3 regions of the Stenotrophomonas sp. 22DLJC03 genome follow, and region 3 is predicted to be linked to each of the others. Evidence: predicted binding sites of a transcription regulator. Region 3 holds the regulator's gene; each other region holds the start of a gene.

Region 1 (10,453 bases), on a different contig from region 3:
GCTGCTGGGCGGTGCCTGCCTGCTGCTGTCCCTGCTGTACTTCCACCACAAGGCGCTGCGCCTGGCCCGCATGCCAGCACTCGCCTCCGTCTGAGTCCATCCCCCATGAAGAACACAACCGCCCTCGTGGTCGGTGCCGGCATCGTCGGCCTGGCCGTGGCCCGCGCGCTGGCCGTGCGTGGCTGCAAGGTCACCGTGCTGGAGCGCCATGAACGCGCTGTCGGCGCCTCCATCCGCAACTTCGGCATGGTCTGGCCGATCGGCGTGCCCAATGGACCGCTGTATGAGCGCGCGCTGCGCTCGCGGCAGATCTGGCAGGAGCTGATCGACGTGGCCGGCCTCTGGCACGATCCCAGTGGCTCGTTGCATGTGGCCCATGCCGACGACGAATGGGCCGTGCTGCAGCAGTATGCGACGGCCAATGCGCAGCTGCGCCCATGCCGCCTGCTGGATCGGGATGCGGCGCTGGCGAAGTCGCCGGCATTGGTGGCGCGCGAGCTGCGCGGCGCGCTGTTCAATGCCGATGAGCTGGTGGTCGATCCGCGCCAGGCGATCCGCGCGCTGCCGGACGTGCTGCATGAACAGCACGGTGTGCAGTTCCATTGGCGCACGCCGGTAACGGCGGTGGAGAGCGGTCGGGTGTGGTCCGGCAGCCGCCTGTTCGAGGCGGATCAGGTGTTCGTCTGCAGCGGTCCGGAGTTCGAGCAGTTGTATCCGGAGCGGTACGCGGCAGCACCATTGACCCGCTGCAAGCTGCAGATGCTGCGGTTGGCCGCACAGCCGTCCGGGTTCCGCCTGGGTGCGGCCCTCTGTGGCGGCCTGTCGCTGGTGCACTACGCCGGATTCCGCGAGGCCGCCGATGTCGCGCCGTTGCAGGCGCGTTACCAGGCCGAGCATGCCGACCTGATCGAGCTCGGCATCCACGTGATGGCCGCGCAGAACGGCCAGGGTGAAATCACCATTGGTGATTCGCATGCCTACGCACATACGCACGATCCGTTCGATGAGCACGCCATCAACCAGAAGGTGCTCGATTACCTGTCCCGTTTCATGCAGGTACCCGACGCGCGCATTGCGCAGACCTGGCACGGCATCTATCCCAAGCTGCTGGATGGCAGCAGCGAATTCGTCGCCGAGCCGGCACCGGGCGTGACCATCGTCAACGCCATCGGTGGCGGTGGTCTGGGCATGACGCTCAGCTTCGGTCTGGCCGAAGAGCTGGTGGACGGCCGCTACACGGCGCTGCGGCGCGCAGCCTGAGGCGCTGCACGCGGCGGGTGCAATGCCCGCCGCGCTTTCGCTAGAGGTCGCTGCTGACCATCAGCTGCACCCAGTCACCGGCGAAGCAGGTGATGCCGAACTGCACCGCTTGCCCCTGTGGATCGACATTCAGCGAATGCACGCACAGCACCGGCCGTCGCGTCGATTGCCCGAGCACGCGCGCGACCTCGGCATCGGGCAGGCGCGCCATCACCGTGGTGTGCCGGCGCAGGTAGTCGGTCACCCCGAATGCGGCCAGCGTGCGGGTCACCGACGGCGTGCGTGCGAACACCTCGCCCAGCCCCGGGAAGCGGGTGGCCGGGAAATAGGCTTCGCTGTGGTCCACAGTACGGTCTTCCACCTGGCTGGAGTACACCACCCGATGCACGCGCTCGCCAGCGATCAGGCCGAGCGCGCGCGCTACCTGGCGGCTGGGCACCTGCACCCGGGTGTCGATCAGGGTGTAGTGGCTTTCTACGTTCAGGTCATGCATGGCCCGGCCGAAACGCGTGCGTCGGCTGATCGGGTAGTGGTACGGATGCTCCTGCACGAAGCTGCCGCGGCCGGTTTCGGTGCGAATGTAGCCGCGCTCCTCCAACGCCTCGATCGCGCGCCGCACGGTATGGCGGTTGACTGCGAAGCGCGTGGCCAGGTCCTGCGCCGAGGGCAGCTGGTCGCCTTCCACCAGCTGGCGTTCGCGGATCTGCCGCAGCAGCGCCTGTTCGATCTGCTGCCACAGCGGCAGCGCCGAATCGCGCGGCGTCAAGGCCGGGTCGGTCATGGTCATCAAACCTCCATCTGCGGCTGCTGGACTAGACAGGTGCACTGCACGTGCGGGCATATCAACGCGTTGCGGTTGCAACGGCATGACACAGACGGCGAAATCCATGGGCGAGCGCATTCTCGACAACCTGAAGCTGGTGCTGGCCGACGAGGTCGTGCACGGCCACGTGGTGCTGGACGGGCCGTGTATCCGCGCGGTGGGGCGGGGGCGGGTGGGGCTGCCGGGCGCAGAAGACTGTGGCGGCGACTGGCTGATGCCGGGGTTTGTGGAGCTGCATACCGACAATCTGGAGAAACACCTGGTGCCGCGCCCGGGCGTGGCGTTTCCCGCCGCGGCGGCCGTGCAGGCGCACGATGCGCAGTTGCTGGCTGCTGGCATCACCACGGCCTGCGATGCCTTGGCGGTGGGCGACGTGGAAGCCGACAGCGTGCGCGTGCGCAGCCTGCAGGCCGCCCATGCGGCGCTGGTTGAGGCGCGCCGCGCCGGCGGCCTGCGCAGCGACCACTACCTGCACCTGCGTGCGGAGCTGCCGTATTCCGGGTTGCTGCCATTGCTGGGGCCACTGCTGGATGATCCGGCGGTGCGCCTTCTGTCGCTGACCGATCACACGCCGGGGCAGCGCCAGTTCCGGAATCTGCAGCGCTATGCGGCCTACTACGGTTTGCCGACCGACACGAAGACCGGTTACCTGGATGATCTGCTGCAGGCACGCCGTGCGCAACAGGCGCGCTATCGTCAAGCACACCTGCAGCAGGTGCTGCAGTGGGGGCGCAGCCGCGGCCTGTGCCTGGCCAGCCACGACGACACGGTGGCTGCGGATGTAGATGAAGCCGTGGCCTGTGGTGCACGCATCTGCGAGTTCCCGACCACGCTGGAGGCCGCTGCCGCCGCACGTGCAGCCGGTCTGACAATCGTCGCCGGCGCACCCAACCTGGTGCTGGGCGGCTCGCATTCCGGCAACGTGGCGGCGCTGGAACTGGCACGTGCCGGCTGCCTCGATGTGCTGTCCTCCGACTATGTGCCCGCCAGCCTGCTGCCGGCGCTGGGCGTGCTGTGCGCGCAGCTGGGCTGGAGCCTGCCACGTGCGGTGGCCACGGTCAGCCATGCGCCGGCGCAGGCGCTGGGCCTGCAGGATCGCGGTCGCATCGGCGAAGGCCTGCGCGCCGACCTGCTGCGGGTGCGTGGGTCCACGCCGGACTACGTGGCCGAGGTCTGGGTGGCCGGCCGTCGCCTGCTGGCCCAGTAGCCGCCGCGGTGCGAACACCTAGACAGCTGCCCCGACCTGCCTAGTGGATGCCGCCTGCGCTTCACCGCACTGATCGAAAGTGGCCGCCATCGCCGCTCCCGCCGGAGTGGCCCACTTTCCCTTGCCGCCGCCATCGCCATGTCCACACTGCCTTCGCGCCATCCGCTTACCCTGGGTCTGCTCGCCCTGCTGCATGCCCCGCTGGCCGTCCAGGCCGCCACGCCAGCCGCGACCGATACCGTGCCCGCCACCTCCGCCGTCGACCTGGACACCGTCACCGTGGTCGGCAGCATCGTCAGTGGCGAGAAACAGGCGCTGGATGCACAGCGCGAAGCCAGCCATCTGATGAACGTGATCAGTGCCGACGGCATCGGCAAGCTGCCCGACCACAACGCTGCCGAAGCCGTGCAGCGGGTTCCCGGTGTGTCGATCGAACGCGACCAGGGCGAAGGCCGCTTCGTTGCCGTGCGTGGCCTGCCGGCACAGTGGAACTCAACCACCCTCAACGGTGACCGTCTGCCGACCGCCGAAGAGGAAACCACCAGCCGTGCCACGGCATTCGATTTCTTCCCGACCGAGCTGATCGAGCGCATCGAAGTGAGCAAGACGCTCACGCCCGACCGCGAAGGCGACGCCATCGGTGGCCAGGTCAACTTCGTCACCCGCACCGCACCGACACGGCGCACGTTTGCCGCCAGCGTGGCCGGCAACTACAACGACAAGGCAGTCGACACCGGCACCAGCGCGAACGTGCTGTACGGCGACCGCAGCGCCGATGGACGCTTCGGGTTCCTGATCAACGGTACCTACTGGAAGCGCCCGTGGGCGACCGACAACTTCGAGCCGCGCCGCAGTGCCGACGGCCTGGGCGTCTACCGGCTGGAGCTGCGCGACTACACCGGCGAGCGCACCACGCGCGGCGTCAACGGTGGCATGGAATTCCTTCCGGCCGATGGCCATCGCCTGTACGTGCGTGGCCAGTATGGCGAGTTGAGCGACGATGAGACCCACTACAAGCACCGCTACCGGTTCGACAAGGACCGCGTGGAGCTGCAGAACATCCACAACGAGCTGATCACCGAATTCAAGACGTTCGAATTCGGCGGCCAGCACACCTTCGGCCGGGTCCAGGTGGACTGGAAGCTGGCCAGTGCCGAGAACGATTTCCGCTATGGCTGCATTCCCACCTGCGCCGACAACGCGTACTTCGTGGTCCAGTTCAACCAGGGCAAGGTCGGCTACCAGGGCCTGCAGGACCGTGGTGTGGGCCGCAACTCGTACAACACCCTCGATGGCGGCAACGTTGCCGCCGACACCCCCGAAACCCATCTGCCGCCGAGCTTCGCAATGGATCCGCGGAAGATGTCGCTGAGCGCGGTGGAGCTGTATCGGGTGGCGATCAATGAGAAGGACAAGGCGGTCGCGCAGCTGGACTTCAGTTTCGACGCGAGCGACACGCTGACCTGGAAGATGGGGGCCAAGTACCGCGACAAGCAGCGCCGCGCGCGCTTCTCCGACGAGTTCTATGCCTGGAACTCCGCCACCGGCGGGCCGGTACCGACCCTGGCTGACTTCCCGTTGATGGACCAGCCGGACCGCAGTGGCTACGACGTCGGCAATGGACGTGACTACGCCCGCGATTTCTCGCAGGTGGTACCGGTGCAGGCATTGGCCGAATGGTACCGGCAGAACAAGCAGCACCTGGTGCTGGTGCCGGGCGATTCGGCACTGGTGGCCAACGGCGCGGCGCTGGGTCGCAACTTCGACGTGGCCGAGAAGCAGTACGCGACCTATGCGATGGCCACCTGGAAGCCGGACGAGCGCTGGGACGTGGTTGGCGGCGTGCGCCTGGAACGCACCGCCACCGACGTGCGCGGTCTGGTGCTGGAGCGTGACGCTGATGGCAGCAGCGCGCTGGTGCCCAACCTGGGCCGCAAGCGCTACACCTCGGCGCTGCCGCAGCTCAACGTGCGTTTCTCACCGCGCAGCGATCTCAACCTGCGGCTGGGCCTGACCCGCAGCTTCGCCCGCCCGAACTTTGGTGACATCAACCCGGGTGGCTCGTTCATGGAAGCCGACAGCACCTTCACCTCCGGCAACGCCAACCTGGACCCGACCTATTCGGACAACCTGGACCTGATGGCCGAGTGGTATGCCGGTCCGCTGGGTCTGCTGTCCGGCGGGGTGTTCTACAAGAACATCAGTAATCCGGTGTTCCAGAGCAGCAGCACCGGCAGCTTCAACGGCAACCCCAACGTCACCTTCTACCGGCCCGAGAATGGTGACGATGCCAAGCTGTGGGGCGCAGAGTTCGTCTTCGTGCGCCGCTTCGATTTCCTGCCAGGCCTGTGGAGCAACTTGGGCATCAATGCCAACCTGACCCTGATGGACTCGCGCATGCGCATTCCGGCTCGTAACGGCAACGTGCCGATAACCGGCCAGGCCGACCGCCTGTACAACGTCACCGTGTACTACGACGACGGCGCCTTCGCTGCCCGTCTGGCCACCAATCACAAGGGTGCCTACATCGAAGCGCACGGCGACAGCAGCGTCACCGACGCCTGGTACGGCGCCAACACCTCGGTCGACTTCAGCGCTTCCTATACCTTCGATCGCTGGACGGTGTTCGCCGAGCTGAGCAACCTCACCAACGAGCCGTTGAAGTACTACCAAGGCAGCCCGCAGCGCCCGCTGCAGGTGGAGTACTACGGCCGTCGTGCGCAGATCGGCCTGAAGTATCTGTTCCAGTGAGCCGTACCGGCGTTCTGTAGAGTCGAGCCAAGCTCGACTGCTTCTGCTCTTCAATCATCGCACCAGCGTGACCGCCTGCCCGGCACGGGCGAAGGCTTCAGCCAGCAACGGGCCGGCCTTGATCGCCTCCACTTCCTCGAACAACGCCCTCAGCGCGTCGGCCGGGCGGGAGGCCGGCGCTGCCACCGCCTGCTGGATCGCGGTGAAGCGGTCAGCCAGCACGCGGTGGCCAGGATGGATCTGTGCCCAGGCTTCCAGCGGCTGGCGCACGCCGGCGGCGGCATCCAGGCGCCGCTGCTCGAACAGGGTGATCGCCGCCGCCGACGTCTCTGCCCGCTCGATCATGGCGTGGCGCAGTTCGCGGCTGAGAAACAGGTCGTAGGCCGCACCGCGGCCGACCGCGATGCGCAGTCCGTCGCGGTCCAGGTCGGCCACCTGTTGCGAGGGGCTGTCCTCGCGCACCAGGTAGGTGCCTTCGATCTCCACGTATGGGGCACTGAAGGCGATGCGGTCGGCCCGCGCCGGATCGATGGCCAGGAAGGCCAGGTCCCATGCATCTTCGGCCGCTGCGGCGACCACCGACGCCGCAGCGTCGTGGCAGGTGAAACGGGCCTGCACGCCCATCCGCTGCGCCATCGCTGTGGCCAGCTCCAGTGAAGGGCCACGCGGTGAACGGGCATCACCCTGCGCCAGCACTGGGTTGCCCAGGTTGATCGCTACGCGCAGAAAGCCTCGCGGTGCCAGTGTGCTTCGATGATCGGCCAGGGACATGCAGGGCTCCGCGGAACAGGGGGGCGTCCAGCATGCCAGTGCTGCTGCGCAGGCAGCGTCAGCGTCCGGTTATCCTGCGCGGATGAATCCGATCCTGCATGTCGAGATCCCAGCCAGTGACCTGGCCCGTGCCATCACCTTCTACCAGCAGTGGTTGCAGGTGCAGGTGGACGAACCGATCCTGCTGCACGATTGCCGGATGGCCTACCTGCCGTTCGGCGATGAAGCGGCAGGGGCCAGCATGGCGCTGGTGCAGGGGGCGGACTACCGGCCGTCAGAACAGGGCGCGCGCATCTACATCGGGGTCGATGACCTTGATGCCAGCCTCGAGCGAGCCTTGCAGGTTGGAGCCGAACTGTGTTTCGGCCCCGCTGATGCCGGTGACTGGCGCGTGGCCGAGATCCGCGACAGCGAAGGCAACCGCATTGCGTTGCAGGCGCGCGCGATTCTGTAGAGTCGAGCCATGCTCGGCTGCTGCTGGTCGCGCCGTCAATGCACCAGTCGAGCATGGCTCGCCGCTACAAGTGGGGCGCGGCCCGCGAGCGCTGCAACCATTCGTTGATCGCCGGGTCCAGCCGCGGGTCGTTCGGCAGCAGCATGCCGAAGCGCTGCTGCAGCACCTCGCGCACATCGCCGACATCGTGCAACGGGCGCTTGTCCGGTGCCTGCCCGGGCCGGTACTCGGTGTAGTTGCCGCTACCAATGGTGCGGCGCCAGTCCGGTCCGGTCAGCGACGCACGCAGCTGGCCGGGGAAGCTCGAATCCGGATGGGTGCACACGTACCAATTGCCCACCACGTTGTCGATCGGGGCCGGTGACTGCAGGTCGAAGCGATACATCGCCCGCCAACCATCGTTGGACTCGGCGGAGAGCACGAAGTCTCCGTCGCCGGGCAGCCGCTGCAGCAGATAGCGTTCGTGCGGCGTTGCCTGCGGCTGCGCACCCTGCAGGCGCAGAGGTACGGTCGGGGTCAGGCTGCCGAAGCCGGCGTCCACCAGCCATTCGTCACCGTCCACGTGCACGCGCAGCAGCAGGTGGGTGCGCGCCGTGAGCTCGCCGTCCCGTGCCGCCAGTAGAACGCGCGCGCTCAGCGGCTGCGCATCGAAGCCCAGCGCCTGCAGCAGCGCCAGCAGGCCGCCGTTGAGTTCGAAGCAGTAGCCGCCACGACGTTCATCGAGCAGTTTGCGCTGCACGCTGTCCAGGTCGATCGGCACTGCATCGCGCAGCAGGCAGCTGAGGGTTTCGAATGGCAGCAGCGCGTTGTGGCGCTGCTGCAGCAGGGTCAGGCCAGCCAGCGTTGGCGGTGGCGGTGCATCCAACTGCAGGCGCTGCAGGTAGCGGGGGACATCGAGCGTCGTCATGCGGCCACCGGTCGGGGGAGGGAGGTCCACTGTGTTCCCCCAACCGGGGTTGAGGTCAAGCACTGCGCGGGTGTCATCCCCCCGTCGCCTATGCCGGGTACAAAGGCCGCGTCCGCCAGCAATCGGTGGGACTGAACCAAAAAAAACCTAAAGTTGCCCCATATCCAGCCGATACAGGTGCGTCCTTTCGCCTGGAGTCTGTCATGTCGGCCGTCGTCCCCCACCTCCGGTCCCTGCGCATGCGGCTTGCCGCGTTGCGCTCGGCGTCCCCCGGCCTGCTGCTGTGGCTGCAGCCGCACCGGCTCAGCGTGGCCGACAAGCTCAAGGCGACCCTGTGGGTCTGTGGCCTGGGCCTGGTGGCGATCGCCGCCGTCTACGCGTGGACCGGCCATGCCAACTCCCTGGCCGCGCGCAGCCAGGCCAGCTACCAGCGTGGCAGCGATCTGGCTGCCAGCCTGTCCACACGGGTGGCCGAAGCGCGTCGTCTGCAGACCCAGTATGCACGCAGTTTCGATGATGCCGACCGCGCGCAGCTGCTGGCGACGCAGAAGGCGCTGCAGGCCGATCTTCAGGCGCTGCGCGCGATGCCGATGGATGCCGGACGGCGCAAGGCGCTGCAGGCGCTGACCGAAGCCGCCGGCGCGTTCTCGCAGGGTGTGGCCGCCCTGTTCGAACGCGTCGATGAGATGGGTCGTGGCGATGCCGGCCTTGCCGCGCAGCTGCAGCAGGCCGCTGACACCCTGCAGGCGCAGGTGGATGCGCTGCAGCGGCCGTCGTTGGCGCTGTCCCTGCAGAAGATGCGCTGGCAGGAAGCACTGCTGCTGCTCGATGGCGACTCCACCCATGCCGACCGTGCGAGCGAAGAGAAACTGCCATTCGATCTCGGGCTGGTGGGCCTGCCGACCGATGCGCAGGATGCCCTTCGCAACGGCATGGAGGCCTATCAGGTCGCGTTGCTGGGCTATACCGCCGCCCGCGTTGGCCTGGATGTGGAAGCACAGTCGCTGCTGGACACCGCGGCCAGCGTCGCACCGGCGCTGAGCGCCTTCCAGCAGGCCCAGGTCGCCGCGCTGGGCAAGGCACAGGCGCGCCAGCAGGCCGGTGCACGCACCATGAGCGTGCTGTTCGCAGTGACCCTGCTGCTGGTCGCCGGTGTGCTGATCACCAGCCTGATACTGGTGCTGCGCGCGGTACGCCAGCCGATCCAGGACACCCTGCGCTTCGCCAGCGACATTGCCGAAGACCGCCTGGACACCATGCTGCGTGTGTACAACGCCAACGACGAGATCGGCCAGCTGGCCCAGCGCCTGGTCCACATGCAGCAGCGCCTGCGCGCGCGTATCGAAACCGAGCGGGCGGTAGCGCGCGGCAATACCCGCGTGCGACAGGCCTTGGACAGCGCACAGACCGGCTTGATGGTGGTCGATGCCGAAGGCCAGGTGGCGTATGCCAACCCTGCGCTGCTGCAGCTGCTGGATCTGCAGGCCGAAGACCTGGTGGGCGGTGACGCGGTGCGCCTGCACCCGGCGCTGGCCAGCCTGGCCGGCGTGCGCCAGCGCGAGGAGCGCGAGATCGGCCACGCCGGCGTGCGCTACCAGTTGATCGCCAACGCCATCATCGACGAGGGCCATTTCCTTGGTGTCGCGGTGGAATGGCGCAGCCGCGCGCTGGAAACCCTGCTGGAAACCGAGGTGGCAGCCCTGGTCGATGCCGCCGCACACGGTGACCTGCACGGACGTATTGCACTGGACGGCAAGCAAGGCTTCGTGCGTACGCTGTCGACCAGCATCAACCGGCTTCTGGTGACCTTCGAGACCAACCTCGGCGATCTACAGGCATTGCTGGCGGCACTGGCACGCGGCGATCTCAGCGTGCGCATGGAAGGTGAGCTGCAGGGCGTGTTCGCGCGCATGCGTGACGATGCCAATACCACCGTCGCGCAGCTGGGCCGCATCGTCACCCGCATCCAGCAGGCTACGTCCAGCCTCGATACGGGTGTTGGCGAAATCGTCGCCGGTCACCACGACCTGTCACAGCGCACCGAGCAGCAGGCGGCCAACCTGGAAGAGACTGCAGCATCGATGCATGAACTGACCGATACGGTCGGCCGCAACGCCGATGCCGCAGGCCGCGCTGATGCACTTGTCCAGGGCGCGGCGGCAGTGGCCCAGCGCGGCGGTGAGGCGGTCGGCCAAGTGGTGGCAACCATGCATGGCATCAGCGAGGCGTCTCGACGCATCGGTGACATCACTCAGTTGATCGATGGCATCGCCTTCCAGA
Region 2 (10,453 bases), on a different contig from region 3:
AGCTCGTAGAAGTCACCCATGCGGAAGAACAGCAGCAGGTCCGGATGGTCGGACTTGGCCGCGAAGAACTGCTTCATCAGCGGGGTGTGGTCCTTGGACGCCTTGGCGTTGCTGGTGTTGTCTTTTGTATCAGTCACTTGGGGCGTTTCGCGTCTTGGGCAGGGCGTCGGGGCGTGGCCATGCGACCACGGCCGGCAGGGCCGTTAGTGTAGCGACCTGGGGCGGTCGGTGATCCGCAGCGTCGGTGGTCCGGGCAGGGCCGTTGGCCGGGCTGTCTGCAGGCCAACGCCACACGCCCATACACCTGTGGTTTGGTTGATTTCCGTAGGCCCCCACGGTAGTGTCAGCCCCGGCGATTTCCGCCAAACGGCCTCCATGGAAACCGGGGCAACTCATCCCCGGGCGGGCGTTGATGGAAAGAACAAGCATGACTGCAGCCAGCACGGCCGCCGAACCTCGTTACACCTGGCGTACCGTCCTGCTCAGCATTCTGGTCGCCCTTGTCCCGCTTGCCGGATCCGCACCCTACAACCTGCTGAAGGCGGTGCTGCTGCTGGCCCTGCTGGTCACCGGCGTGGTCCTGATCCACCGCCAGCCCGATGTCCGCCTGCGCTACCGCATCGCCCGGTTCATCGTGATCGTCTGCTTGCTGCGCCTGGCCTACTCCTTCTACAGCATCGGCTGGCACGGGCTGCGCTGGAACGAACTGGACCTTCCGGCACAGACACTGATCTACCTGGGCACGGCCGCGGTATTCGCCACCGCCCTGGACTGGCGCCTGATCTGGAAGATCTTCGCGTTGTCGACCCTGATCTTCGGTGGCTCGTGCATCGTGCAGCACCACATGATGGGGCTGGAACGCGCACATGGTTTCAGTGGTGGCGAGTGGACGGCCATCGAGTTCACCATGGTCACGCTGTGCATGGCGCTGTTCTCGGTCATCCGGCTGATCCAGCCGAACGTCCATCCGGCCGAGCGCTGGCTGCACGGCATCGCCATCGCGGTGGGCGTCTACGGTTCGATCCTGGCGCAGAGCCGGGGGCCGATCCTGGCGTTCATTCCCGCGATGTTGATGGTGATCGCCGTGCACGTCCGGCGCACCCGTCGCTGGCGCGGCGCGCTGGCCTTTGTCGGTGCGCTGGTCATCGGCGTGGCCGGTGCCACCACCATGCTGAACCATCAGGTCATCCAGCGCTTCGGTGAGGTCAGTGGCGAAATCTCCGGTTTCAGCCAGGAGAACGAGGTCGGCTCGGTCCGCGAGCGCATTGCCATGTGGGGCGTGGCGGTCGACGCCTTCGCGGAGCACCCGTTGGCCGGTGTTGGCCTGAACCAGTTCGGCACCTATGCACGCGAAGGTATCGCCCGCGGCGAGGTCTCCGACTCGATCGTACGTTACAACCACCCGCACAACGAATACCTGGAAGCGGCGGCGACCGGAGGTGTGCCGCTGTTGGTGATCATGCTGCTGATCTTCATCCTGCCCGGCATCCACTTCGCGCGACGTCTCGGCCATGCCGATGAGACGACCGCGATGATCGCCACCGCAGGACTTGCCGTGGTCATTGTCTACGCACTCTCGGCGTTCACGGACAACGTGTTCTACCGGGCGATGCCGCATTCGTTCTATTTCTACCTGGTGCTGGGCTTCATGCTGGCGACCGCATTGCCTGCGCGCAACCTGCACCGGGAAGGGAGTGCCCGCTGATGGCACATATCCATCTGCTGGCCGCCGACAACCAGCGTGGCCTGTCCCATGACATCCAGGTGATCGAGCGCTCGCTGCAGCAGCTGGGGCACGAGGTGACCGTCAGCCGTCTGGATGCAGTGCGCAATGGCGGCGCCTGGAAGCTGCGCGGGATGCGCCTGCGCAGGCTGCTGGCCTCGTGGCTGAGCCTGGGCCGGAAGCCGGCACGGTTCGACATCAACATCTCGCTGGAGCATGTCCGGCCGGCAAGCTTCGGCCTGGCGAAGGTCAACCTGCTGATTCCGAATCCGGAATGGGTGTCTGCACGCAGCCTGCGCATCCTGCCGCGGTTCGATGCACTGCTGACCAAGACCGAAGAAGCCACGCGCATCTTCAATGCGCTTGGCCTGCGCGCGCTGGAGGTCGGCTTCTGCAGTCGTGACCGTCACGACCCTTCGGTACCGCGCAAGCCGCGCAGCTTCCTGCATGCAGCTGGTACCAGTCGCATGAAGGGCACGGCAACGCTGGTCGAGGTCTGGAAGCGCCATCCGGAGTGGCCGTTGCTGACCGTCCTGCGGAGTGGTCCTTCGGACGAGGACGAGGGCGGTGCCGCGAACCTGCGGATCGTCCGCGAGCGCCTGCCCGATGAGGAAGTGCAGCGCCTGCAGAACGAACATGCGTTCCACCTGTGCCTGTCGCAGACGGAAGGCTGGGGCCACTACCTGGTGGAGGCGATGAGCTGTGCGGCGGTGGTGATCACCTGCGATGGCGCGCCGATGAACCAGATGATCGACGACAGTCGTGGCATCCTCGTTGCTGCCCATGAGGGCCAGCCCTGCCACTTGTCCAGGACCTGGCACGTGGACGAGGCTGCGCTGGAACAGGCCATCGAGCGTGCCTTGGCGATGGATGCGCTGGAGTGGAGCCGTTTGGGCGCGGATGCGCGCGCGTGGCATCTGGCCAGCGCGGTCGCGTTCCCGAAGCGGCTGGGTGAGGCCCTGGCCAAGCTCTGAGGCGAACACGCTGTGGTTGGTGCGTGCTCAGGCGGGGACCAGCGTGACATGCGGGTGGCCGTTGAAGATCTCCATCACGATCTCGAAGTAGGTCTGTCCCTGGCCCTGTTGCAGCGCCGCCAGCTGGTCGGCGATCACCGCGGTGTTGAAGGTGCCGGCCTGATCGAGTTTTGACTGCAGCCAGGCCTGGGTGGTCACGCGGCCCAGTGCTTCGCGGCTGTGCTCGATGTCGCGCCACACAACCGTGGTGGAGGCATGACCAGCGAGAGCGCCGTAGCCACCCCACAGCAGATCATCCAACGCGTCCAGGCTGGGTCCCAGCTGCCAGTCTTCGTCGGCCATGAACACGCGATTGATTTCCACGTAGAGACTGGCGATGTCGTTGATGGACGCGCCTTCGATGTGCAGGATCCGGGTCATCTGCCGACTGTAGCCGTCCCGGGCGTCGCCATGCCATGACATGCCCGGTCCGGGACAGTTCTGTCATGTGCAGATAATCCAGGGTCATCGTGCACAGGGTGTGGCGTGATTATGGCGTTAAATCCATGTGATTTTCATCGGGCGCTGGCGTGTCAGCGGTATTCGATAAATGATATGGCGCCATTATCCGCTTCTTTATTTTCTGACTACCTGCACAGTTTCATGTATTTGGATCGGTCCATATATAAAGTCCCGTAAAGTTTCCCGTCGCTGCGCCGCCATCGAACGTACGGCCACGATCAAGGGAATTGAGATGCTTGCCTTACGTAATCTCCGTGTGGGATCCCGGCTTGGCGCCGGCTTCGGTCTGCTGCTGCTGTTCATCATGGCCATCGTCGGCCTCGTGCTGTATGGAAATCAGCTGAAGTCCGCCCAGTTCGAGAAAGTGGTGGACGTCAACATGGTGAAGATGCGTTTGTTGAATGACATGCTTGATACCAACAACGCGGTGCTGATGCATCGCCGCCTGATGGTGATCAAGCGTGGTGACGAGTTCGACAAGGATTACCAGCGTGCCCAGGAGTTGTCGCGGACCTATGACGGTATCTGGGCCAAGTACATCAAGATTCCGCGTGATGCTACGGGCGATACCCTGGTCGCACGCATCGAGGCCGCCCGCAAGGCCACCGATGCGTCAACCCAGCAACTGCATGAGCGCATGAAGTCCGGGGATTTTGATGGCGCAGCGAAGGAGCTGCTGGCCGAGCACGGATTGGCAACGGCCTGGAATGAATCCATTTCGGCCCTGCTGCGCCATCAGGAAACGCTGACCGAACGCAGCCGCGAAGAGTACCGCGCAACAGAATCGTGGACCGGCACGCTATCGATCGCGTTCGGGGCACTGAGCCTGTTGCTGGGCACGTTGGCGGCCTGGGCGATCACCCGCAGCCTGACCCGCCCGCTGGAAGGAGCGGTGAAGCTGGCCGATGGCATCGCCAATGGCCGTCTGGACAGCAGCATCGACGCCACCGGCAACGACGAGGTGACCCAGCTGCTGAAGTCGATGCAGCGCATGCAGGCACAGTTGCAGTCGGTGATGGCGGCACAGGGCGAGCTGGCCCGCCAGCACGATGCCGGCAGCCTCAGCTACCGCATGGATGAAAGCGCGTTCCCCGGCGACTACGGGCGCATGGTGCACGAGACCAATGCGCTGGTCGGCTCGCACGTGCAGGTGCAGAACCGCTTGATCGAGGTGATGAAGCACTACGCGCGTGGCGACCTGTCGGTGGACATGGATCCATTGCCCGGCGAGAAGGCGGCGATCACCCAGGCGATGGATGAGACCAAGAGCAGCCTGTCGGCGATCAACAGCGAGATCCGCCGCTTGGCAACCGCCGCTGCGGCAGGTGACTTCAGCCTGCGTGGTGACGAGGATCGCTTCGCCTACGATTTCCGCGACATGGTGGCGGGGCTCAATCGCCTGATGCAGACCACCGACGAGAACCTGGTACAGGTCTCGACCCTGCTGCAGGCCATCTCGCGCGGTGACCTGACCGTGCGCATGCAGGGCGATTTCCATGGTGTGTTCGCGCGCATGCGTGATGACTGCAATGCCACGGTCGATCAGCTCAAGCAGATCGTCGGTCGCATCCAGGCCAGTGCATCCAGCATCAACCTTGCGGCAGGTGAGATCGCCTCGGGCAACACCGACCTGTCGCGGCGTACCGAGCAGCAGGCGGCTAACCTGGAAGAGACGGCGGCATCGATGGAGGAGCTGACCTCCACCGTGAAGCAGAATGCCGAGCATGCACGCCAGGCCAACCAGCTCGCCATCGGCGCGCATGGTGTCGCCTCGCAGGGCGGCGAGGTGGTCGGCCAGGTGGTCACCACGATGACGGCCATCGAGGCGTCGTCGAAGAAGATCGCTGAGATCATCTCGGTCATCGACGGTATCGCGTTCCAGACCAATATCCTGGCGTTGAACGCCGCGGTGGAAGCCGCGCGTGCCGGCGAGCAGGGCAGGGGGTTTGCAGTGGTTGCCAGCGAGGTACGCACACTGGCGCAGCGTTCGGCAGGCGCGGCCAAGGAGATCAAGGGCCTGATCGAAGACTCGGTCGGCAAGGTCGCCGACGGATCGGCCCTGGTCCGCCAGGCCGGCACCACGATGGGTGAGATCGTGGCCTCCGTGCAGCGGGTGACCGACATCATGGCCGACATCTCCGCCGCCTCGCAGGAGCAGAGCTCGGGTATCGAGCAGGTCAACCAGGCGGTGGTGCAGATGGACGAGACCACCCAGCAGAACGCGGCCCTGGTGGAAGAAGCGAGCGCCGCCGCACGCTCGATGGAGGAGCAGTCCAACCTGCTGGCCGAGGCGGTATCGGTATTCCGCACCGGCGCAATGACGGCCGCAGCTGCGGTACGCCCGGCCTTGGCTGCAGTAGCTGCCACTGTTACCCCGGTGCGCCGTTCTGCACCGCTGTCGCCACGCATCGAACCGACGCTGGCGGCCAATGCGGGCGGCTGGGAAGAGTTCTAGCAGGGTTGAAATGCCGGCAGGGAGACGGCGCCCATCGCGATGGCTGATCGCGATGGGCGCGGATTTTCTTCCTGAACGGGTGATGGCCGATGAAGTGGCGGACACATGCATTTCACTTCCGGTTGCCAACCGCGGGAGGAAACTTGTGCCATACCGGACCTCAGGAGATGGCCATGAAGACTTCGACCCGATTGCTTGTGCTGGGCACGCTGCTGGCGGCATCGTCCGTTGCCGGCGCACAGACCTACGGACCACGTGATGAAGGACGCAAGTTCAATGACGGCAGCCGCGTGGTCTGCAAGAACGTGGAAGTGCAGCGCAACTCGCGCGACCCGAACCGCATCACGGGTACCGCGACTGGCGCCGTGATCGGTGGCCTGCTCGGCAACCAGGTCGGCGGCGGCAACGGCAAGAAGCTGGCCACCGTGGCGGGTGCCGTCGCCGGTGGTGCGGCGGGCCGCCAGATCCAGGGCAACAGCCAGCAGAAGAATGGTGATCGCGTGGTTGAACGCCGCTGTGAGCGCGTCTACCGCTGATTGATCGACCCGTCACCCCTTCCACACTGCAGTACTCGGACGCCGGCCCCACGCCGGCGTTCGTCGTTATGCAAAAAGGGGACGGGGGGGATTAAGTCGCAATCCCCCCAATCGGCCGCTTACGACTTAATCCCCTCCGTCCCCTTTTTTGCGAGGAGGCGCCAGGCGGCGAGGGCACCGTAGAGCAGCAGCAGGGTGCTGAGGGTGATCAGCTCGTGGCTGACTTCCGCAAGACTGGCATCCATCTGGTTCAGGCGCACCATCAGGTTGATGCCCGAGGTGGTCGGCAGCAACTGCGCCAGCCAGACCAGCGGTTGCGGCGTCATCACCGCCGGCCACGACAGGTTGGCCAGGAAGAACAGCGGGATCGAGGTGGCAATGATGTACTGGAACGCACGCTCGCGGGTGCGGAAGAAGCTGCCGACGAACAGGCCGAACGCCACCGTGGCGGCGATGAACAGGGTGCCGCCCAGCAGCTGGCCCAGCGGGTTGCCGCCGCGCGGATAGTCCTGCACCCAGGCGGTGAAACCGGCGTAGTAGAACAGGCCGAACAGTCCGATCAGGCCGAAGCCCAATGCCATGCCCCCCAAAGTCGGGAGGTCGAAGCGCAGTCGCCGACCGAGTGCGAGGCGGCGGCCGCCGAGCAGGACGCCGATGCCCATCAGCAGCGTCTGGTGCACGATCAGCTCGGCCACGCCGGGCACGATGGCGCTGCCGTAGCCTTCCTGGGTGTTGTACAGCGGGCGCTGCACCAGGGTGATCGGTGGTGCCTGCGGCGCGCCCATGAAGGCGGCCTGGCCGACCACGGCGTCACGCCCGAAGGCACCCAGTGCATCGGCCACGCTGCCCAGCACCCAGCTGGCGCGGCCCAGGTAGGCACCGTTGCCGAGCAGCACCAGCTTGGCAGGATGGCCGCGCAGGATGTCGCGCTCCAGGTTGGCCGGGATCAGCACGACGCCTTCGGCGTGGCCGGCTTCCAGCTGTTGGCGTGCGCTGTCGATGTCGGCCGGTTGCCCGACCACGCGCGCGACCCGCAGTGCATCGAGCTTGCGCAGCAGTTCGCGGCTGGTCGCGCTGTGGTCTTCATCCACCACCAGCACCGGCAGGTTGCCGGCCACCTGGTGGCGGTATGCGGCCGGGTAGAAGAACGAATACAGGATCACCGCGCCGACCATCACCACGATCGCATAGCGGTCGCACAGCACCGCCATCAGGGTCTGCCGCAGGCTGCGCCAGAGTGCGCTCATGCGTCGGCTCCCGCCGGTTGCGCGGCTTCGGGCGTGCGCGCGAAGGCGATCAGGCGCAGGCCGCCGATGCCACCGGCCACGACCGCCATCAACAACAGCGTGGCCAGTGGCCATACCGAGACCTGCAGCGGCGAACCGATGAACTGCTGCTGGGTCTGCAGCTTGATGTAGGCGCTGAGCGGCAGCAGCTGGTGCCAGACGCGGGTGAACAGGGGGCCGTCCAGTACCGGGAAGGTGGCGCTGGAGAACGCCAGTGCGGTGCCGATGCTGAGGCCGACCGCGGACAGTGCGGTACCCATGTCGCGGGTGACGCCGACGAAGAACAACGCGTAGGCGGCGGTGGCCAGATAGAACAGTGGCTGTGCGAGCAGCAGCAGGAGCACGCTGCCTGCCACGCCATCGCCGCGCAGCCAGGCCAGGTAGCCGATGCCGAGTGCGCCATACAGCGAGAACAGCAGGATGTACGGCGCGACCTTGCCGGCAATCGCCGACCATGGTGTGCGGCCCATCCATGCGGGCAGGGTCCCGTCGCGGATCTCGCGGCCGAGGCTGCCGGCCACCGCAAGTGCCAGCACCAGCGACAACACCGCCGGGAAGATCAGCGGTAGCAGGAACAATTCGTAGCTGCGTGCAGGGTTGTAGAGGATGTCCGACTGCACCGCGATCGGCGCCGCACGCAGCTTGCCCGGGCCGACCTGCAGGCCGATGCGCTCGCGCAGCAGGCGCGCGTTCCAGGCCGAGACCGCGTCGCCGATATCGCGCGCAGCGGATTGTCCAGTGGTCATGTAGGTAGCGTTGTAATAGGCGAACACCGTGCCCTGGCGGCCACGCAGCGCCTGCCGGGTGACGTCGCGCGGCACCAGCACGATGGCGAACACGTCCAGGCTGCGCAGCTGCGAGCGTGCGTCTTCCAGGTCCGCCGGCTGGCTGGCGATGCGCACGCCGGGACTGGCATCGAGCATGCGCAGCAGCAGGCGGCTGTCACCGCTGTGGTCGAGGTCGACCACGGCGATCGGAATGTCGCGCATTACCGAGGGCGTGAACATCCACGCCATCACCGCCAGCATCAGCAGCGGCAGCACGGTGACCAGCAGCACATCGGCGCGGTTGCCGCGCAGCGACTGCAGTTCACGCCGCCAACTGGCGGCGAAGCCGCCGCGGCCGGGGCTCAGTGCTGGGGCCATGCGAACAGCACGCTCATGCCGGGGCGGAAGCCCTCGATGCGGCGTACCGGGCGCACCCGCACCTCGAAGCTGCGGACATCGTAGCCGGACGACTGGCGGGTGGTACGCCAGGTTGCATAGTCGCCGGCCGGGTTGATGAAGTAGACCTCGAATTCGCCGTCCAGGCCGAGCGCCGGCACGCTGCCCTGCAGCTTGCTGCCGACCTTCAGGCCCTGCATCTGCGATTCGCGCAGGTTCATCGCCACCCACATGCGGTCGATGTCGACCAGGGTGAACACCGGGTAGCCGGCCGGTACCAGTTCGCCCGGGTCGGCCATGCGCTTGTTGATTTCGCCGGCCACCGGCGCGCGCCCTTCCACTTCGACACGCGCGGCGTTGACTTCGGCCACTGCGCCCTGTGCCTGCTGCACCTGGCCCTGGGCGGCGCGCTTGTCCTGCTCGCGTGCGCCGGCCAATGCCATGTCGTACTGCGCGCGGGCGGCACGTGCCAGTTCGCGCGAACTGGTGGCCTGGGCATGCGCTTCATCGCGCTTCTGCCGGGTCATCACCCCTTCGTTGAACAGGTTCTGCACGCGCTGGTAAGTGGCTTCAGCCAGCGTCGCACCGGCTTCGGCCCGCTTCCAGTTCGCTTCGGCGGCGCGGATGTCTTCGCTGCGCGCACCTTCGTCGGCCTTGTCGGCCACTGCCTGTGCGGCGGCCAACGCGCCGTGCGCCTGCTGTTCCTTGGCGGCCACTTCGGGGCTGTCGAGCAGGAACAGCACCTGCCCTGGCTGCACGCGGTCGCCCTCGCGCACCTTCAACTCGGCCACGCGCGCGGTGATCTTGGCGGCCACGTTGATGGTGTCCGCATCGGCCATGCCCTGGATCTGGTCGGCAGGGCTGCGCCAGGCCAGCCACAAGCCCAGTACCACCACGACCAGCAGCACCACTATCAGGATCGGGCCCAGGCGGCGCTTGGCCGGAGGTGTCGTCGCATCGTCGTGCAGCACATCACTCATGGTCGATCACCTCGTCCGCACGCCGCCGGAACTCTTCGAAACGGTCCATCTGTCCACTGACCTCCAGCAATTGCGCCAGCGCAATATCGTATTGGTAGGCGGCCTGCGCGCGCTCGACACGGGCGCCACCCAGACCGAGCCGCGCGTCGATCACATCCAGCGAAGTCGCTTGGCCTTCGCGGAACGCCAGCTCCTGCAAGCGCAGGTTTTCCTGTGCCTGGGCGATGCTGCTGTCGAGCAGCACGTACTGTTGGCGCGCGGTCTCCAGCTCGTTCCAGGCCTTGCGCACGCCCAGCGCGACCTGGTTCTCGGCCTCGCGCAGGCCCGCTTCGGCCTGGTCCTGCTGCGCACGTGCGGCGCTGATCTGCGCCGGACGCGAGTTCGGCGACAGGAAGGTGTACTTCAGGCCGATGCCGAACGCCCAGTCCGGATCGGTCAGCATCTCGTCGCGGCGACGGAAGTCGTACTGGCCGAAGGCAAAGATCTGCGGCTTCAGCTTGGCCTGCTGCACGCGCACGCCCTGTTCGGCCTGTGCCACCATCGCCCGCAGGCGTGCGATCTGCGGCTGGCGCGCCTGCGCCGTGCGCTCGAAGCTGGCCACCGGTTCCAGCGGCACGCGCTGCACGAACAGCGGCGATACCGGCTGTACCTCGCCGCCACTGCGCAGCAGGGTGGCCAGCGCGGCCTTCAGCGTGGCCAGGTCGTTCACCGTCTTCTGGTACTCGCGCTCGGCCTTGTCGCGGGCCACGGTGGCCTGCAGGCGCTGGGCGCGGGTGGCGAAGCCCTCGCGTTCCAGTTTCTCTGCGTCGGACAGGTGGCGGTTGAGGCCATCGCG
Region 3 (10,453 bases):
CGCCATCACCGACGGCCTCGGCTTCACCCTGCGCCTGCTGCTGGCTACCGCCGGCGCCATGCTGGTGCTGGCGGCCATCGACGCCCCGTACCAGCGCTGGAACTGGATGCGCAAGTTGAAGATGACCCGCGAAGAGCTGCGCCGCGAAATGAAGGAAAGCGAGGGCAGCCCGGAGGTGAAGGGCCGCATCCGCCAGCTGCAGCAGCAGATGGCCAACCGCCGGATGATGGAGGCGGTCCCCACTGCTGACGTGGTGGTGGTCAACCCCACCCACTATGCGGTGGCCCTGAAGTACGAGGGCGGCGCCATGAACGCCCCCAAAGTGGTCGCCCTGGGCGTCGACGAGACCGCCCTGCGCATCCGTGAAGTGGCCGATGGCAACAAGGTCGCCATCGTCTCGGCGCCGCCTTTGGCACGCGCCTTGTATCGGGAAGGCCAACTCGGAAAGGAAATCCCCGTGAGACTGTATTCGGCCGTGGCCCAGGTCCTGTCCTACGTCTACCAGCTGCGCGCCTGGCGCACTGGCCCGATGCCGGACAGCCCGCACATCCAGGTGGATGAATTCGGCAAGGGAGGCCGCCCGTGAGCGCCCAGCCCTCCCCCGGCTTCAACACCCGCCGCGCCCTGGAGATGATCCGCCAGGGCCTTGGCGCGCCACTGATCGTGCTGGCACTGCTGGCCATGGTCGTGGTGCCGCTGGCCGCACCGGTGCTCGATGCGCTGTTCACCTTCAACATCGCCATCTCGCTGATGGTGCTGCTGGCGGTGGTCTATGTGAAGCGCCCGCTGGACTTCACCATCTTCCCGATCGTGCTGCTGGTCACCACCATGCTGCGGCTGGCCCTGAACGTGGCCTCCACCCGCGTGATCCTGCTCAACGGCCAGAACGGCCACGACGCGGCCGGCAAGGTCATTGCCGCCTTCGGCGAGTTCGTGATCGGTGGCAACTACGCAGTCGGCATCGTGGTGTTCGCGATCCTGACCATCATCAACTTCGTGGTCATCACCAAGGGTGCCGGCCGCGTCTCGGAAGTTACCGCGCGCTTCATCCTCGACGCCATGCCCGGCAAGCAGATGGCGATCGACGCCGACCTCAACGCCGGTTTGCTGACGCGTGAAGAAGCCAAACTGCGCCGCGAGGAAGTGCGCGAGGAAGCCGACTTCTACGGTGCGATGGACGGTGCCAGCAAGTTCATCCGTGGTGATGCCATCGCCGGCATCCTGATCCTGTTCATCAACATGCTGGGCGGCCTGGCCGTGGGCGTGCTGCAGCATGGCATGCCTTTCGGCGATGCCGCTGCCACCTATACCCTGCTGTCAATCGGCGACGGCCTGGTGGCGCAGCTGCCGGCCCTGCTGGTCTCCAGTGCGGTGGCGATGCTGGTCACCCGTGCTTCGCGCTCGCAGGACATGGCCCAGGCGATGAGCGGCCAGGTGTTCGGCCAGTACCGCGCGCTTGCGATCACCGCCGGCATCCTCGGTGTGGTCGGCCTGGTGCCGGGCATGCCCAACGTCGCTTTCCTGACGCTGGCCGCGATCCTGGGTTTCATCGCATGGAAGCTGTACCGCAAGAGCAAGCTGCCGGCTGCCGATGCCTCCGCCGGCAACAGTGACGCCGCCGCACTCACTGCGCTGGGCCGTCCGGCCGCACCCGCGCCCACCGCCGAACTGAGCTGGGACGAGCTGCGCCCGGTCGATCCGCTGGGCCTGGAGGTCGGCTACCGCCTGATCCCGCTGGTGGACAGCAACCAGGGCGGCGAACTGATGGCGCGGATCAAGGGCGTGCGCCGCAAGCTGACCCAGGATGTCGGCTTCCTGATTCCGTCGGTGCACATCCGCGACAACCTGGAACTGCCGGCCAATGGCTACCGCGTGCTGGTGCACGGCGTGCCGGTGGCCACCGCCGAGATCCATCCGGACCGCGAGCTGGCACTGGACCCGGGCAGCGCGCTCGGTGCGCTGGAAGGTATCGCCGGCAAGGACCCCGCCTTCGGCCTGGACGCGACCTGGATCCAGCCGCACCAGCGCGCCCAGGCCGAGACGCTCGGCTACACCGTGGTCGATCCGGCCACCGTGGTCGCTACCCACCTCTCGCACCTGATCCGCGAACACGCGCCGGAACTGCTCGGCCACGAAGAAGTGCAGCACCTGCTGGCCAACCTGGCCAAGAGTGCGCCCAAGCTCGTCGAAGATCTGACGCCGAAGGCACTGCCGCTGTCGGCGGTGGTACGGGTGCTGCAGAACCTGCTGGTCGAGCGCATTCCGATCCGCCAGCTGCGCAAGATCGCCGAAGCGCTGGTCGAACACGCGCCCAGCAGCCAGGACCCGGCCGTGCTGACTGCCGCCGTGCGCACCGCACTGGGCCGCTTCATCGTGCAGGAGATCGCCGGAATGTCGGCCGAGCTGCCGGTGTTCACGCTCAACCCACAATTGGAACGTGTCTTGCAGGAGTCCACGCAGGGCAACGGCGCCGCGCTGGAACCCGGACTCGCTGAGCGACTGCACCAGAGCCTGGCCGAATGTGTCAGCAAGCAGGAAGCCCGCAACGAGCCCGCGGTCGTGCTGGTACCCGGCCCGGTGCGCGCCGCGCTGGCCCGCCTGGTCCGCCACAGCGTTCCGTCGCTGTCGGTCCTGGCCTACAGCGAGGTGCCGGAGGACAAGCGCCTGAAGCTGGTCGGAACGATCAGCTGACGCCGCCCTCCGATGCGCCAGAAAACAGACACCACTTTCGAACCAACGCAACAGACAGATACCAAGGGGAACCCGCACCGTGCAGACCACCGACCACCCGAGTTCTCCGACCGCCACCCCGCCGTCTTCGTCCCGTGACCACAGCATGAAAATCAAACGATTCGTTGCCGCCGACATGCGCTCGGCCATGAACCTGGTGCGCAAGGAACATGGTCCTGACGCCGTGATCCTGTCCAACCGCCGGATCGAGGAAGGCATCGAGATCGTTGCCGCCGCCAACTACGACGAGAGCGCCGTGCAGCGTGCACTGGAAGCCTCGCGTCGTGACATCGCCCCGCCGCCGGCACCAAAGCCGCGCAATGCCGCCGACGCGGTGATCGCTGCAGTGACCCGTCGCCGCAGTGCCACCCCGGCACCGGAACCGGTGGCTGCGACCACCTCGGCCGTTGCCGCGCTGGCCCGCGCCGCCGTTGGTGCCACCGGCCGGACCCTGGACAGCGCCGACGAGATCGTGCCGACCCGCGGCAGCACCGGCTTCGCCGCCACCCTGGCGCGTGCTGCCGTCAACGAACCGGCGCGTGCGGAACAGGCCTTCGGCCCGTTCGCAGACGCCGTCGCCGGCGCTGTCGCTGCACCCGCCGTGATCATCCCGGCCAACCGTGCGCGCTTCCAGATCGATCCGCCGCATGCCGAGCATCAGCAAAGCCCGGCCCCGGCCGTGGCGGTGCAGCCGCCGCCGCTGCCGCTGCCGGCCAGCGTTGTGGCCGACGCGCAGTCGCAGACCTTCGCCGACGAACCGTCGATGGCGGACGCAACCATCGACACCGCCCCGGAACCGACCCTTGCACCAGCCCCGGTGCTGACCGTGGTCGCCCAGGACGATGCCGAGATCCGACAGCTGCGCCAGGAAGTGGCCGGCATGCGCCAGGTGATCGAGCGCGAGATGAACCGCTTCACCGACGAGCGCCTGCGTGGCTGCCCGGTGCGCGCCACTGCACTGGACCTGATGGACGAGTACGGCTTCGACGCCGGCCTGGCCCGCGACGTGGCCATGCAGATCCCGCTGGAGACCGATGCGCACCGCGGCCGCGGCCTGATGCTCGGGCTGATCTCGCGCAAGCTGCCGATCGCCCCGGTCGACCCGCTGGAGGAAGGCGGCGTGATCGCTCTCGTCGGCCCGACCGGCGCCGGCAAGACCACCACCATCGCCAAGCTGGCCTCGCGCTTCGCCGAGAAGCACGCCCCGCGCGATGTCGCCCTGGTCACCACCGACACCACCCGCATCGGTGCCCGCGAGCAGCTGTACGGTTACGGCCGCCAGCTCGGCATCGCGGTGCATGAGGCCAACAGCGGCACCGACCTGGACCAGCTGCTGGAACGCTTGAAGGACTACAAGCTGGTACTGATCGACACCGCCGGCCTGGGCCCGCGCGACCGCGCCCTGGCCGCCCAGCTGCAGTGGCTGCGTGCCGCCCGCCAGGTACGCACCCTGCTGGTGCTGCCGGCCAACACCAGCTTCGGCGACATGGACGAGGTGGTCCGCCGCTTCGGCGCGGCCAACCTGCAGGGCCTGGTGCTGAGCAAGCTGGACGAGACCGGCCGCTTCGGCAACGCCCTGTCGGTGGCCGTGGACCACGCCCTGCCGATCACCTGGGTGACCGACGGCCAGGACGTTCCGGAGGACCTGCACCGGGCCAGTGCAGCCAATCTCGTACTTCGCCTTGAAGATTTGCGCCGCGCGGCCGATATGCCCTGCAACCCGGAGTTGAACCATGCCGTCGCGTGAGTACGCCAAGCTGACCAAGACCTTCCCGCTGTCGGCCACCCGCAGCGAGCCGCTCGGCCCTGTGCGCACCATTGCGGTCACTGGCGGCAAGGGCGGCGTGGGCAAGACGAATGTGTCCGCCAACCTGGCCGTGGCGCTGGCCGGCATGGGCAAGCGCACGCTGCTGCTGGACGCCGACCTCGGCCTGGCCAACATCGACGTGATCCTGGGACTGAACCCCACCTTTACCCTGGCCGACTTGGTCGCCGGCCGCTGCTCGCTGGATGACGTCATCGTCGAAGGCCCGAACGGCGTGCTGGTGGTCCCGGCCGCGTCCGGCCGCCGCCACATGGCCGAGCTGGCCCCGGCCGAGCACGTCGGCCTGGTCAACGTGTTCTCCGAGCTGGAACGCGAGCTGGACATCATGGTGGTGGACACCGCCGCCGGCATCAACGATGGCGTACTGACCTTCTGCCAGGCCGCACAGGACACCGTGGTGGTGGTCTGTGACGAGCCGGCCTCGATCACCGACGCCTACGCACTGATCAAGGTGCTATCGCGCGAGCGTGGCGTGGACCGCATCCAGGTGGTGGCCAACATGGTGCGCGACCCCAACGAGGGCCGCGTGCTGTACGAAAAGCTGACCCGTGTCTGCGAGAAGTTCCTCGCCGATGTCTCGCTGAACTACCTCGGCTGCGTTCCGCAGGACGATTGGCTGCGCCTGTCGGTGCAGCGCCAGCAGCCGGTGGTGAAGGCCTATCCGTCCAGCCCGGCCGCGCTGGCGATCACCGAGATCGCGCGCCGTACCGCGCGCTGGCAGGCGCCGACCGAACCGCGTGGCGGCGTCGAATTCTTCCTCGAACGCATCCTCAAGCAGCGTGGGGTGACGGCATGAAAGGCGCAGCCCAGTACAGGGAAGTGCAGCGCTCGGCGGCGAACGAAGTCATCGCCCAGCATTCGGACCTGGTGCGGCGCATCGCCCACCACCTGGCCGCGCGCCTGCCAGCCAGCGTCGAGGTCGACGACCTGATCCAGGCCGGAATGATGGGCCTGATCGAAGCCTCGCGCAGCTACGACGCCGACCAGGGCGCCTCGTTCGAGACCTACGCGTCGATCCGCATCCGCGGCTCGATGATCGACGAGATCCGCCGTGGCGACTGGGTGCCCCGCTCGGTGCACCGCCGCGCTCGTGATGCCGCCGCCACCATCCGTCGCCTGGAGCAGAGCAGCGGCCGCGCCGCCAGTGCCACCGAAGTGGCCGCGGCGATGGAAATGCCGCTGCCCGAATACCTGAGGCTGATGGAAGACGCCGCACGTGGCCAGGTGCTGAGCCTGGAGTCGCGCATCGAAGACCAGGGCGAGCTGGACACCGTCACCCAGGGGGGCCCGACCCCGCAGCAGGTGCTGGAGCGCGGCGAGTTCGGCCGCGAGCTGGGCAAGGCGATCGGCCACCTGCCCGAGCGCGAGCAGCTGGTGCTGTCGCTCTACTACGAGCAGGAGCTGAACCTGAAGGAGATCGGCGCGGTGCTTGGCGTGAGTGAATCGCGGGTCTGCCAGATCCACGGCCAGGCAGTGCTGCGCCTGCGTGGTCGACTGAAGATTTTCGAGGCGGCGGACGCCGGCCTGGAAGAATGAACATGCCCGAGGCGGCTGCCCCCGGCCGCCCGGACTGAACAACAAAGGAACTCTGCTTTGAACAAGAACATGCGCATCCTGATCGTCGACGACTTCTCGACCATGCGTCGGATCGTCAAGAACCTGCTGGGCGATCTGGGCTTCACCAATACCGCCGAAGCCGAGGACGGGCATGCCGCGCTGTCGCTGCTGCAGAGCCAGCCGTTCGATTTCGTGGTCACCGACTGGAACATGCCGGTGATGACCGGCATCGAACTGCTCAAGGCGATCCGCGCCGATGCCAAGCTGAAGACACTGCCGGTGCTGATGGTGACGGCCGAAGCCAAGCGCGAGCAGATCATCGAAGCTGCCCAGAGCGGCGTGAACGGCTACATCATCAAGCCGTTCACCGCGCAGACCCTGGAAGAGAAGCTCGGCAAGATCTTCGAACGCCTGGCGGCCAGCGCCTGATGGATACCACGGTCGACAGGAACGCCCTCGCCCTGCGCCTGCAGGAAGCCCTGGACGCACTCGAGTCCGGTGACGAAGCCGCGTGGCGGCAACGCATCGACGGACTGGTCGCGCTGCGCACGCAGCCGATGATGAGCGGCCTTTCGCGGCTGGCCCGTGAGCTGGGACAGGCGCTGGGTGAGCTGCCGACCGTGCCTGACGAAGCAGGCGAACTGGACGACGCCTGCGCGCGCCTGGACCACGTGGTGGCGATGACCGAACAGGCCACCCATCGCACCCTGGACCTGGCCGAGGAATGCCGCAGCCTGACCGAACAGCTGCGCGCCGAAGGCCTGCAGCCTGGCCAGGACGCGCAGCTCGAGCGCATCCGCCACAACCTGACCGAGATCGCCCTGACCCAGAGCTACCAGGACCTGACCGGGCAGATCATCCGTCGCGTGGTCGGCATCGTGCGCCGCGTGCACGAAGGCTTCGGCGCACTCGGCCTGCCGCCGGAACAGCATCGCACCGACCCGGAACTGGCCGGGCCGGCACTGAAGGGACTGGACCGCCACGCGGTCTCGCAGAACGACGCCGACGACCTGTTGTCGGATCTGGGGCTGTAAGCATGAGCGCGGTATCCGACGACATCACTGCCGATTTCATCATCGAGGCGCAGGAAATCCTGGATCGCCTGGGCGAACAGCTGGTGTCGCTGGAGCAGGCACCCCAGGACGGCGACCAGCTCAATGCGGTGTTCCGCGGCTACCACACGCTGAAGGGTGGCGCCGGCTTCCTTGGCGTGACGGCCATGGTTGAACTGTGCCACGCCGCCGAAGAAGCCCTCGGCGCCGCACGCGCCGGCCAGGCGGTGCTGCAGGCCCACCATTTCGATGCCGCCCAGCAATCGCTGGATTACCTGCAGTCGATGCTGGATGCGGTGTCCTCGGGTACCGAACCGGGCTACGCGCCCCCCGAGCTGATCGCGCAGTTCGATGTACACGGTGGCGCCACCGCCCCGGCGGCCGCCGCTGCGCCCGCCGCCGGTGGCAGTGACCTGATCACCGACGATGAGTTCGAGGCCCTGCTCGACCAGCTGCACGGCGGCAATGCCCCGACCGCGGTCGCACCGGCGAAGAAGGCCGACGACGGCCTGATCAGCGAAGACGAGTTCGAAGCCCTGCTCGACCAGCTGCACGGTGGCGCCGCACCCGGCACCAAACCGGTCGCCGCAGTGCCGGCGGCACCGCCCGCGCCACGCCCAACCGCACCCGCACCGGCGGCCAAGCCGCCCGCCAAGCCACTGGCCGAAGCCGAGCACACCGTGCGCGTGGATACCAAGCGCCTGGATGCGATCGTCAACCTGATCGGCGAACTGGTGCTGTCACGCAATCGCTTGAAGACCCTGCGTGCGCGCCTGCGCGACGAGGAGCTGGACCGTGCGGTATCCACGCTGGACATCGCCACCGCACGCCTGCAGTCGGCGGTGATGCGTACCCGCATGCAGCCGGTGGGCAAGGTGTTCTCGCGCTTCCCCAAGGTCGCCCGCGACGTTGCCCGCTCGCTGAAGAAGGAAGTGGACCTTGAGCTGATCGGCGCCGAAACCGAGCTCGACCGCAACCTGGTCGAAGCCCTGGCCGACCCGCTGGTGCATCTGGTCCGCAACGCCATCGACCATGGCGTGGAAACGCCCGAGCTGCGTGAAGCCCAGGGCAAGCCTCGGATGGGCCACGTGCGCCTGTCGGCGCAGCAGGAAGGCGACTACGTCAGCATCGAAGTACAGGACGATGGCGCCGGCATCGATCCGGAAAAGCTGCGCGCGAAGGCACGCGAGAAGGGCCTGATCGATCCGGAAGCCGCGGCCCGCCTGAGCAGCGAGGAATGCCTGCACCTGGTGTTCCTGCCCGGCTTCTCGACCAAGCAGCAGGTCACGGATATCTCCGGCCGTGGTGTCGGCATGGACGTGGTGCAGTCGCGCATCCGCGAACTCAGCGGCCAGATCCAGATCCAGTCGGAACTGGGCCGCGGCAGTCGCTTCCTGATCCGCGTGCCGCTGACCCTGGCGATCCTGCCGACCCTGCTGGTGCAGGCCGGCGAGGACGTCTACGCCTTGCCGCTGGCACGCGTGATGGAAGTGCTGCACGCCCCGCGCACCTCGCTGGGCTGGTTCGATGGACGTGCCGTGCTCGACCGCCGCTCGCATACCCTGGCGCTGGTCGATCTTCGCCAATGGCTGGATGTGACGCCGGCCGCCTCGCCGCTGCTGACCATCGTCGTGCTGCAGGCCGGTGAAGCCCGGTTCGGCCTGGTCGTGGACCAGGTGCGAGGGCGCGAGGAAGTGGTCATCAAACCCTTGCCCAAGGCGCTGCGTGGCCTGGCTGGTTATGCCGGTGCAACCTTGATCGGCGATGGTCGCATGGCCCTGATCCTGGACGTGGACGGACTGCGCTGAAGCCCGGCGAGCCATGCCCGGCGACCCGAAAACTGTGACTACCGTCTGTACACGACCTCCCGGTGTCTCAAGTCCCATTCACACAAGCCGATACCGGACCCATGGATAGACTCAGCCTCATTGGACTCTTTCTCGCCCTGGCCTCGCTGGTCGGCGGCAGCATCCTCAAGGGCGCCGGCCTGGCGTCGCTGTGGTCGCCTGCCGCGTTCGTGATCGTCATCGTCGGTACCGTCGCCGCGATCCTGCTGCACACCTCGCCGGCCGTGTTCAAGCACGCCTTCAAGATCGTGCGCTGGGTCGTGCGACCGCCGCACAGCGACCGCCGCGAACTGATCCAGCAGATCGTCGAATGGAGCAACATCGCACGCCGCCAGGGCCTGCTTGGCCTGGAAGCACAGGTGGAAGCACAGCAGGACCCGTTCCTTCGCAAGGGACTGCAGCTGCTGGTGGACGGCGTCGAGCCCGAATCAATCCGGCACATGCTGGAAATCGAACTGGGAAGCCAGGAGCACCAGGACCAGGCCGGCGCCAAGGTCTTCGAGGCGATGGGCATCTATGCGCCCACGCTGGGCATCATCGGTGCCGTGCTCGGCCTGATCGCGGTGATGAAGAACCTCGCCGACCCGAGCAAGCTCGGCCATGGCATCGCCGCCGCGTTCACCGCCACCATCTACGGCATCGCCTCGGCCAACCTGCTGTTCCTGCCGATCGCCGCCAAGCTCAAGAGTGTGATCTCGCACAACACCCGTGATCGCGAAATGGTCATCGAAGGCCTGATCTCGATCGCCCAGGGCGAGAACCCGCGCAACATCGAAACCAACCTCTCCGGCTTCCTGCACTGACATGGCCCGCCGCAAGCACCACGAAGAGCACGCCAACCATGAAGCATGGGCAATCCCCTATGCCGACCTGATGACGCTGCTGCTCGCCTTCTTCGTGGTCATGTACGCGATCTCCTCGGTCAACGAGGGCAAGTACCGGATCATGGCCGACGCGCTCACCGATGCCTTCGGTGGCGCGCCGCGCACCATCAATCCGGTGCAGGTCGGCAACAAGCAGGTGCAGGGCGGCGGCTGGGACAGTCCCTCAGTGATCAAGTCCGGCACCAAGATCGGGCCCTCGGCGCCTGCGCCGTCGCACGACCCGACGCTGCTGCCATCGATGGCCTCGCAGATGCGCATGCCCGTGTCGGTGCACAACCAGGAACAGATCGCGCGCGCCGAGCGCCAGCTCAGCAGCATCGCCGACCGCCTGACCGCCGCGCTGGCGCCCCTGATCGACCGCGGCATGATCAGCGTGCGTCGCACCGAGCTGTGGATCGAAGTCGAGATCAACAGCGACATCCTGTTCCCGACCGGCTCGGCCGCGCTGGACGTGCACGCGCGGCAGACCCTGGCCAGCCTGGCCGACGTACTGCGCGATGTACCCAACAGCGTGCGCGTGGAAGGCCATACCGACAACGTGCCGATCGCCACCGCCAC

What was found. The regulator FliA, encoded in region 3, starts transcription of late flagellar genes. The targets are predictions, from matches to a motif close to TAAAGTTTNNCNNNCNNNGGCCGATAA.
Region 1: a site for FliA is predicted at 8,322-8,348, ahead of AC13GA_RS12670 (methyl-accepting chemotaxis protein). Genes of this name have one in related genera too.
Region 2: a site for FliA is predicted at 3,373-3,399, ahead of AC13GA_RS04660 (methyl-accepting chemotaxis protein). Genes of this name have one in related genera too.

What each region holds. Positions count from the first base shown of each region.
Region 1 is NZ_JBSPUG010000003.1:424,968-435,420, forward strand. Features, by position in the region: gene AC13GA_RS12630 (DUF5690 family protein) at 1-94, shown strand, start outside; gene AC13GA_RS12635 (TIGR03364 family FAD-dependent oxidoreductase) at 106-1,260, shown strand; gene phnF (phosphonate metabolism transcriptional regulator PhnF) at 1,301-2,047, opposite strand; gene AC13GA_RS12645 (alpha-D-ribose 1-methylphosphonate 5-triphosphate diphosphatase) at 2,148-3,290, shown strand; gene AC13GA_RS12650 (TonB-dependent receptor) at 3,429-6,041, shown strand; gene AC13GA_RS12655 (transporter substrate-binding domain-containing protein) at 6,096-6,812, opposite strand; gene AC13GA_RS12660 (VOC family protein) at 6,895-7,266, shown strand; gene AC13GA_RS12665 (arylamine N-acetyltransferase family protein) at 7,331-8,173, opposite strand; gene AC13GA_RS12670 (methyl-accepting chemotaxis protein) at 8,377-10,453, shown strand, end outside.
Region 2 is NZ_JBSPUG010000001.1:1,000,004-1,010,456, forward strand. Features, by position in the region: gene mutS (DNA mismatch repair protein MutS) at 1-77, opposite strand, end outside; gene AC13GA_RS04645 (O-antigen ligase family protein) at 428-1,705, shown strand; gene AC13GA_RS04650 (glycosyltransferase family protein) at 1,705-2,697, shown strand; gene AC13GA_RS04655 (barstar family protein) at 2,725-3,117, opposite strand; gene AC13GA_RS04660 (methyl-accepting chemotaxis protein) at 3,431-5,653, shown strand; gene AC13GA_RS04665 (glycine zipper 2TM domain-containing protein) at 5,821-6,189, shown strand; gene AC13GA_RS04670 (ABC transporter permease) at 6,309-7,436, opposite strand; gene AC13GA_RS04675 (ABC transporter permease) at 7,433-8,620, opposite strand; gene AC13GA_RS04680 (HlyD family secretion protein) at 8,605-9,618, opposite strand; gene AC13GA_RS04685 (TolC family protein) at 9,611-10,453, opposite strand, start outside.
Region 3 is NZ_JBSPUG010000007.1:70,672-81,124, forward strand. Features, by position in the region: gene flhB (flagellar biosynthesis protein FlhB) at 1-586, shown strand, start outside; gene flhA (flagellar biosynthesis protein FlhA) at 631-2,691, shown strand; gene flhF (flagellar biosynthesis GTPase FlhF) at 2,837-4,477, shown strand; gene AC13GA_RS19005 (MinD/ParA family ATP-binding protein) at 4,464-5,351, shown strand; gene AC13GA_RS19010 (RNA polymerase sigma factor FliA) at 5,348-6,091, shown strand; gene cheY (chemotaxis response regulator CheY) at 6,149-6,541, shown strand; gene AC13GA_RS19020 (protein phosphatase CheZ) at 6,541-7,146, shown strand; gene AC13GA_RS19025 (chemotaxis protein CheA) at 7,149-8,972, shown strand; gene AC13GA_RS19030 (flagellar motor protein) at 9,074-9,814, shown strand; gene motD (flagellar motor protein MotD) at 9,816-10,453, shown strand, end outside.